DNA from 4 places in the Bradyrhizobium sp. USDA 4510 genome. Region 4 is predicted to be linked to each of the others. Evidence: predicted binding sites of a transcription regulator. Region 4 holds the regulator's gene; each other region holds the start of a gene.

Region 1 (2,201 bases), 1.2 Mb from region 4:
GGATCTTGTCGATCGCACGGTCCGCCGCCCAGCGGGCCATCCCTGTCGGACTTCCAGGCCGAAGCGCTTCGTCCTCCAGTCCGAGTGGAAGCTCCAGTGCAAGATCCCAATGCTCCTCGAGATGCGAAACCGAGATCGCCAGCAGCGAGATGATCTTCTCGCCGGGATGGTCGGCAAGAGCAGCGCGCACGAGATTCTCGGCGAGCCGGGCCAGGACGATGGTCGTGCACACCGGCGCATCGATCGTCATCGAGCGCGTCACCGACTTCAGGTCGGCGAAACGGACGCGCACCGTCACGGTTCGTCCAGGCCGTGATTTCGCCCGAAGCCGCGTGGCGACGCGGTCGGCGAGATGAAGCAGCGTGGGCCGGATGACTTGCTCGATCGCAGGCTTTCGGCCAAGCGCCGATTGTGCCCCCGCCGATCGCGCGCGCCGGTGTGGCTTGAGCTGTCGCGGATCGCGATTCCAGGCCAGCGCGGCGAGTTTCTCGCCCGCTGCCGGACCGAGCAAGTGCGTCAGCGACCGTTCCGACAATTTGGCGAGCTGACCGATCGTCGCTACGCCGATCGCGTCCAACCGGGTCCTCGTGACCGGCCCTACTCCCCACATCAACTCAACCGGCAATTCGTGAAGGAAGCTCAGCTCGGCGTCGGGATCAACGACGACAAGTCCGTCGGGCTTTGCGACCTGCGAGGCGATCTTCGCCAGATGCTTGGTGCGGGCGACGCCGACCGAGATCGGAAGGCCGAGCTCGCTGCGTACGCGCCACCGGATCGACGCGGCTATTTCGGCAGGCGTTCCGAACAGGTGAGTGCAGCCGGCAACGTCCGCAAACGCCTCGTCGATCGAAATTCGCTCGACCAGCGGCGTGAAGTCGCCGATCACCTTGATGGCCGCGTCACCCAACCGCTGGTAATCGCTGAAATGGCCGCCGACGAAAACCAGTTGCGGGCACAGTTGGCGCGCTTCCCGCCCCGACATGCCGCCATGCACTCCGAAGGCCTTGGCCTCATAGGACGCCGCCAGCACAACCCCGCCCCCGACGGCGATCGGCTTGCCGCGCAGCGACGGCTCGAGCAGCTGCTCGACCGATGCGTAAAATGCATCCAGGTCCGCATGAAGGATGGTGGCTGCGGCTGCCATCTCGACCCGTTCATCCCTGACCTGACCGAAGCCGCCCGTCTCCGGACGTGGAAATTGACAATAGAACAAAATAGGAACAATCTGAAATCGAGTCAATCCAGCATGTCATTGCGGCCGCTGGCGCCGCGAACGACGCCGGGTCGTCAACGCGCGTTGCCACGCTGCGCGCGCGCTTGCCGCGCGAGAGGATCTGCCGGCGCTCCCTTCAGCCGGCTTCGCCCGATCGCCCCCGATCTCGGTCCGCAGGAGATCGAAGCGGGAGTTGCTGCGAGGCATCGACGCGAGGCACATCGGCGGATCGTTCGAGATGCATGACGGCGGCTTCTGCGATGCACGACCGCAGCTTGCGCGTATTGCCGCACCAGCTCGCTCATCAGCCGGCTGACTTTGCCGCGCAGGGCTTTTTCGGGTAGATATTTTGCAATGACCGACCAATCCCATCAGGTGGACTTCCAAGCTGCGGCCCACCTTTACAAATGGCCTTCTCTCAACAACTCGAGGCGAGAGGATCGCGCGCCCTATATGGTCGTCAATGGAACGCTCGACCAATGCATTCGGGATTTCATGGGCAAGCCCGAGAAGACGCGACATCTTTACGAGATCCGGACCAAGTCGCAGCCTCCCCTCGTCCCCGACGTGCTGTCGCCCGAGCATGTGATCGAGCTTTCCAGGCTTCGCGAGTTTCTCTGAGGCGCGCAACGAACGCGATCCCGACGCGTCGCGTTTGCGGGCCGACTTATCCATCTGTCGTAGGTCTGGTGCCGGATTGTTTGCCCCTTGGCGAGCCGGTACACTTGCTTGACTCCCTGACTGACCGACGTCCGCGCCGGCATGATTGATCCGCTTCGACCCCGCTGAGGCTCGCACGTCGCCTGCACGGGAGCGGAACGGCGGCACGGCCGGTTGATGGGGCATCGCGAGGCGCCGCATGAGGTTCAATCTGGCGATCCTGAGTGTGCTGGCCGCAAAGCCCGGGCAGCGGATCGCGATCGACGAGGTCAGCCGGGAGGTCAAGCGTATGATCGCGGCCGGCGATGAAGCCACGCAGTCGAAGCGG
Region 2 (2,201 bases), 310 kb from region 4:
GTGCTTGCCGAGCGCGGTCAGGGTCTGGATGTAGTAGGGCGAGGATGATTTCGCCCAGGGCGCGATCGCGCCCTTGCGCAAGGTCAGCTCCTTGTCGGGGATGACCAGGTCCGCGTCGATATGCTGCTCGACGCCGAGGCCGCCGCAGGCCGGACAGGCGCCATAGGGGTTGTTGAACGAGAACAGGCGCGGCTCGATCTCGGGGATCGTGAACCCGGAGACCGGGCAGGCGAACTTCTCCGAGAACAGGATGCGCTCGGGCCCGCTCTTGTCGTGGATTTTGGCGGTTTTCTTCTTGTCCTCTTTCTTGTCGTCCTGGGCGGCCGCCGCCGGCGCGTCGGCATATTCAATCACGGCGAGGCCCTCGGCGAGCTTCAGCGCGGTCTCAAAGCTTTCCGCGAGGCGCTGGGCGAGGTCGGGACGCACCACGATGCGGTCGACCACGACGTCGATGTCGTGCGGGAATTTCTTGTCGAGCGCCGGCGCCTCGGACAGTTCGTAAAAGGTGCCGTCGATCTTGACGCGCTGAAAGCCCTTCTTGAGGTACTCGGCGAGCTCCTTCTTGTACTCGCCCTTGCGACCGCGCACGACCGGCGCCAGCAGATAGAGGCGGGTGCCTTCCGGCAGCGCTAGCACGCGATCGACCATCTGCGAGACGATCTGGCTCTCGATCGGCAGGCCGGTGGCCGGCGAATAGGGCACGCCGACGCGCGCCCAGAGCAGGCGCATGTAGTCGTAGATCTCGGTGACGGTGCCGACGGTGGAGCGCGGGTTCTTCGACGTGGTCTTCTGCTCGATCGAGATCGCCGGCGACAGGCCGTCGATCTGGTCGACATCCGGCTTCTGCATCATCTCGAGGAACTGGCGCGCATAGGCCGACAGCGATTCGACGTAGCGGCGCTGGCCCTCGGCATAGATGGTGTCGAACGCGAGCGACGATTTGCCGGAGCCGGACAGGCCGGTGAACACCACGAGCTTGTCGCGGGGAATCTCGACGTCGATGTTCTTCAGATTGTGTTCGCGCGCGCCACGGATCGTGATGGCGCGCGATGAGGAGCCGGCGTTCTGTTGGCGCTTCGCCTTGAGCACTTCATCCATAGCGACAGTTCCGGGCGCATGCTTGGCGCCTTTTGGGCGCGCATCGCCGGTGATGCCGGGACCTTGCGCCGATGGGGTGTGAAGACTGGAACGTAGGAAGAACGGTCGACAATTTCCAGTGCTGAGTCGCGTCCATCAACGGATAGTTTGCCTGATGGCAGCAGCCGTCAGCAGCGCCGGTTCCGCTAGAGCCTTTTCCCGCTTCGATGGGATCGGAACGGGAGCTCTGGATTCCTGCTGTGACGCGTTTTCTTGACGCGAACCGCAATTCACTTCGCTCGAAAACGCGCTTACGCAAAAAGGCCGGCGCTAGGCCGGCCAGTGCGATCTGACCGCCGATGGCGGTCAGGCAATTCGCTCAGGCTTAGTACTTGGCGACGATCGGGCCGCCGAAGTGATAGTTGACGCCGAACTGGGCGCTGTGCAGCTCGAGCGTACCGGACGGCACGCCGAAATAGTTCTCGCTGTCGAGGCTGCGATACAGGTATTCGCCCTTGATCGACCACTGCGGCGCGATGAACGCCTCGACGCCGGCGCCGACGGTCCAGCCGGAGTGAAAGTTGCTCTGCGAGGCGGTCACGCCGAGCGCGGTGACGCTGACCTCGTTGTTGGCCCAGGCGTAACCGCCGGTGCCATAGAACAGCACCTTGTCGACGGCGAAGCCGAGGCGGCCGCGCACGGTGCCGAGCGAGTCGATCTTGCTGCGGGCGGTGACGCCGAGCGCGGAGACCGATGCGTCGATGTCAGCGCCTGCGGCGTCGACCTCGAGGCCGTACACGATGTTGCCGGCTTGCCAGTTGTAGCCGATGGTGCCGCCGCCGAAGCCGCCTTCCATGCTCGGGGTGCCGGAGTTCTCGCTGGCGTAGCCGCCGAAGCCACCGACGTAGAAGCCGGTCCAGTTGTAGATCGCGGCTGGCGGCGGAGCCTTCACGTAAGGCGCGCGTGCCGCCATGTCGGCGGCCATTGCCGGTGCAAAAGCGCTCAGTGCAAACATGCCGGCCGAGGCCAGCAAAACAGTCCTCATTTTCAAAGTCCCAGTCCCATTTTCTTGTTGTCCCTTCAGATATCTTGAAGAGAGCGTCACAGCAGTGTCGCGTGACGTG
Region 3 (2,201 bases), 3.5 Mb from region 4:
CACGTTGCGGTCGAGCAGCCGCAGCGTCCGGTCCGGCAGGATCACGTCATCGCGCGCGACCGTCGGCAGGCGATGCACGGTCACGCCGCGGGCGCGGCCGCGATAGTCGGCGGCATCCTCGAGCGACAGGATCTTGCCGCGATAGGATCGTGCCGCGTGCACGGCCGCTTCCAGCTCGGCAAAGGTCCGCTGCACCAAGGCGTTTCCGGCGACGCCTGCGGGCACCGCGAGCTCGATCCGCAAGCCCGGCTCGGTCTGATAATCACGATGGTAGCTGAGCAGCACCGCGTAGCGCAGCTCTCCGGTTTGGCATAGCCACAAGCCATTGGTCAGGCATTTCACCGACTCAGGCTCGCCAACGTCGACGTCGTGATACTGCGGCGGCGCGATCGGCGGCGCGTTGCGGCTGTCTCCATCAGCGAGGCAATCGCGAGGGTCTCATAGCGGTGCTGCTCATGAATGCCGAAGAAATGGATCGGCACATCGAACAACCTGTCGATCGCGATCTGAACGTCCGCTCGCATGTGACCGGGAAATTGTCGCGACCGGGTCATGATCTGATTGCGCGGCGTCCCGGCAAAATGCCAATCGAGCGCCATGAAGGCATATCTGAACTCCTCGCTCGGTAGATTTTCCGAGCTTGCCCGCGCGGCGATCAGGCAGTTGCCGCACAGGCAGACTGTCCGGCGGATGAGAAACACGTCGGTGACGGGCTCCAGCGCGCCACAGAGATCGCACGGCCGGTCCGCGTCGGCGGCCGATGCGGTGATCAGCAATGGATGCCCGTTGTTGCGGATCAGCTGTTGGGCGGACTCCAGCAGTGCCTTGGCCACCGTCGCGGGATAGGGGCCGCATGCGAATCCGTTCTGGGCCTCGATTCGCGCGGTGACGGCAACAGCCTCTTTCCGGGACTTGCCGAATACCGTGCGCAGCAGGTTGCGCATGAATTCTATCGGTGTCTCGTCGTCATCATGGATGAAGAGCCTGACCGGACCGTTCTCGGCAAAAACGTCGTGCATGAAACCCCCGAAACGCAATTGGGAACAAAAGAACAAAGTAAGAACATCACGGCGGCTCCTGCGCGTCAAGCGAAAGATTCTGCGGTCTCACCCCTGACGTGTAGTGAGCCGGCCGGGAACGCGCACTGGAAGTGTAAACGCGGCTCAACGCCTGTGACGATTGTGTTGCGGCAAATGCCAAGAGATGGCCGTCACAGCGGCAAACTTCCGACACACCATCGGGGCGAAAAGGAGTATCCGACATGGCGCGAGCGCGAGAGCAGATTCCTCCCAAGGGTTTGCGGTCGCGCAGTTATTTTATGAGGCCCTCGTGTCGCACAAACTTCGCCTTGCGCTGCTTCTCGTCTTCACTTTGTTCGTCTCTCCCGCGCTGGCGCAGCCGGCCGCCAAGCCGGCGCCGCCGCAACCCGCTACCGGCGACGCGCTGACGCCCGAGCAGGCGAAACGTGCGCTCGACACGCTGCAGGACGACAAGAAGCGCGGCGAGATCATCAACACGCTGCGCGCCATCGCCAATGCCTCGCCGCAGGCGGCGGCCCAGCCGGCGCCTGCGCCGGAGCAGCATTCGCCGATCCCGCTCACCGCCGACAGCCTCGGCGCACAGCTGTTGCTGATGGTGTCCGAGCAGGTCGGCGAGATGTCGCGCGAGGTCGCCGACGTCGCGCGCACGCTGACGCATTTCCCGGCGTTCTACTACTGGTTCGTGCGTACCGCCAACGATCCGGTCGCCTATGGCCTCTTGATCGATATCGCCTGGAAGCTGGCGCTGGTGTTCGGCTGCGCGCTGGCCGCCGAATGGGTGGTGTTCCGCCTGATCAAGCGGCCGGTCGCGTTCCTGGAAGCGCGGCTGCCGCAGACCGCGCGCATGCCGGTGCAGACGCTCGCCATCGTCGATCCGCCGTCGTCGGTTGCCGACGTCACGCCGGCGCCCGAGTTGCAGCGGCGCCGGCTCAGCCTGGCGCGGGCCTGGCAGTCGCTGGTCCGGCTGCCCTTCGTGCTTGGGCGCCTTTTGCTCGAATTGCTGCCGGTCGTCGTGTTCGGCGGCATCGCCACCGCGCTGCTCGGCACCGAGATCGGCGATCAATCGACCACGCGGCTCGTGATCCTGGCCGTCGTCAACGCCTATGTGTTCTCGCGCGTCTTGATTTGCGCGGTGCGCGCGCTGGCGGGGCCGTTCGGCCT
Region 4 (2,201 bases):
CGTCTATTCCAACGGCTACGCGCTGCGGGCGCTGGCGCGCGCCGAGGGCGCCGAGACCGTCGACCTCGGCGTTGCCGCCGACACGGTGGAGGCGACCACGGCGGGCATCCGCCGGGCGCGCGAGGCCGGTGCCGATGTCCTGATCACGACAGGCGGCGCCTCGGTCGGCGACCACGATCTCGTCAAGCGGTCGCTGGAAGCCGAGGGCGTCGACATGACGTTCTGGCGGATTGCGATGCGGCCCGGCAAGCCGATGATGCATGGCCGGCTCGGCGCGATGAGGGTGATCGGCCTGCCCGGCAATCCGGTGTCGTCCTATGTCTGCGCCTTCCTGTTCCTGGTGCCGTTGATTCGGGCGCTGAGCGGCCGGAAAGTGATTCATCATCGCCGCACGAGCGCCCTGCTCGGCCGCGACCTCGCCGCCAACGACCAGCGCGAGGACTATCTGCGTGCACGGCTCGAAGCGCGCGAGGACGGCACGTTGATCGCAACGCCGGTGACGCAGCAGGACTCGTCGTTGCTCGGGAATCTCGCTGCGGCACGGGCACTTCTCGTGCGCCCGCCGTTCGCGGCGGCGGCCGTCGAAGGCAGCGAATGCGAGATCCTGACACTGCCCGAATAGGGTTTTCGCGCCCCGCCGATTGTGCGTTGCCCGACACGTTCACCGGAAATTAAGTGGTTGCGGAACACATATCGAACATATAGTGTCCGTTCATGATTTGTTTCGAGTGCTGGTGTCTACATTCGGGAAGCTGCATGGAAGCAGGTGCATCGAGCACATGCTCCTGAGGTCAGGCCCGGCCTGCAGGCCCCACCAGAAGAGTCTCGGAATCGAACGACGCTATCAACCGGGGGAATACTCGAGATGCTCACGCGCAAACAGTACGAACTACTGCGTTTCATCAATGAACGTCTGAAAGAGGCCGGCGTACCGCCCTCCTTCGACGAGATGAAGGATGCGCTCGACCTGCGCTCGAAGTCCGGTATCCACCGCCTGATCACTGCGCTGGAGGAGCGCGGCTTCATCCGCCGTCTGCCGAACCGCGCCCGCGCCATCGAGGTCATCAAGCTGCCCGAACTCTCGGCCGGCGGCGGCAACGGTCGCCGCGGCTTCACGCCCAGCGTCATCGAAGGCACCCTCGGCCGGCGCGCCAGCACGCCGCCGATTGCCGAGGACGACGGCAACCGTCCGGTCGCGGTCCCCGTGATGGGCCGGATCGCCGCCGGTACGCCGATCGAGGCGCTGCAGACCCGCAGCCACACCATCAGCGTGCCGCCCGACATGCTCGGCGCCGGCGAGCACTACGCGCTCGAGGTACGCGGCGACTCGATGGTCGATGCCGGCATCCTCGACGGCGACATGGCGCTGATCCAGCGCAACGACGTCGCCAATACCGGCGACATCGTGGTGGCGCTGATCGACGAGGAGGAAGCGACCCTGAAGCGCTTCCGCCGCCGCGGCGCATCGATCGCGCTCGAGCCGGCCAACACCGCCTATGAAGTGCGCATCCTGCCGCCGAACCGGGTCCGCATCCAGGGCAAGCTGATCGGCCTTTATCGCAAATACTGAATTGCAAATACTTGCGGCGGCCGGGAACGAGCAACACGTCGGATCGTTCCTTGCATGATAGTGTAGCGTACGGCCTGCCCGATGCGCTCCGATACCTCTCGCGCAGCGTCGCGTGTTTGTGATCGGAGCGATCTCGGACCAGTCGTACAATCGCCCAGAAACGAGCAGACGCTCGTTCGCTATCGTCCACTCTGGTAGAGGCCCTAATGCCTCAAGGAGAGGCAGGGGTCGCTACCTCGAAATGAGGAGCCATCCGATGTGTGACTATAGTCTGCACGCCGTGGCATCGCGCCCCGCCATTGTCGGAGAGACGCTGATCACGACGACGTTCCGCGGCACGTCGACCCGCGGCTTTGCTTCGGAGAATGACCCCACTGTCGCGGTCTGCATGCTGCCGGGCACCGAGCTCGCTTTCGCCGAGAACGTTCGCTACGACAGCCGCTGGATCTGGACCAAGACGCTGAACTATCGCGTCGGCGTATTCAACGAAGTCGAGCCCGACGTGCCCGATCGGCATCATGATGCGGTCGAATTCCCCGACGGCAGCCATGTGCTGGTGACCCAGCTGGTCGAGGGACAGCGCGTCAGCGTGCTGCAATTGCCGGCGCTGCATCCGCCGGTCGAGCAGAAG

Evidence for each region. The regulator LexA, encoded in region 4, represses DNA repair genes until DNA is damaged. The targets are predictions, from matches to a motif close to TGTTCNNNNTGTGTTCNG.
Region 1: the regulator LexA is predicted to act here: its motif matches at 1,206-1,223, upstream of dinB (DNA polymerase IV).
Region 2: the regulator LexA is predicted to act here: its motif matches at 1,185-1,202, upstream of uvrA (excinuclease ABC subunit UvrA).
Region 3: the regulator LexA is predicted to act here: its motif matches at 1,048-1,065, upstream of ACVMDN_RS34730 (ATP-dependent Clp protease adaptor ClpS).

Annotation. Positions count from the first base shown of each region.
Region 1 is NZ_JBSSBT010000001.1:2,678,632-2,680,832, reverse strand. It holds gene dinB (DNA polymerase IV) at 1-1,144, opposite strand, end outside; gene ACVMDN_RS11785 (hypothetical protein) at 1,568-1,834, shown strand; gene ACVMDN_RS11780 (hypothetical protein) at 2,163-2,201, shown strand, end outside.
Region 2 is NZ_JBSSBT010000001.1:3,609,009-3,611,209, forward strand. It holds gene uvrA (excinuclease ABC subunit UvrA) at 1-1,098, opposite strand, end outside; gene ACVMDN_RS16390 (outer membrane protein) at 1,463-2,122, opposite strand.
Region 3 is NZ_JBSSBT010000001.1:7,459,278-7,461,478, reverse strand. It holds gene ACVMDN_RS34735 (AAA family ATPase) at 1-342, opposite strand, end outside; gene ACVMDN_RS34730 (ATP-dependent Clp protease adaptor ClpS) at 339-1,019, opposite strand; gene ACVMDN_RS34725 (mechanosensitive ion channel family protein) at 1,330-2,201, shown strand, end outside.
Region 4 is NZ_JBSSBT010000001.1:3,919,761-3,921,961, forward strand. It holds gene ACVMDN_RS17880 (molybdopterin molybdotransferase MoeA) at 1-622, shown strand, start outside; gene lexA (transcriptional repressor LexA) at 866-1,570, shown strand; gene ACVMDN_RS17890 (hypothetical protein) at 1,827-2,201, shown strand, end outside.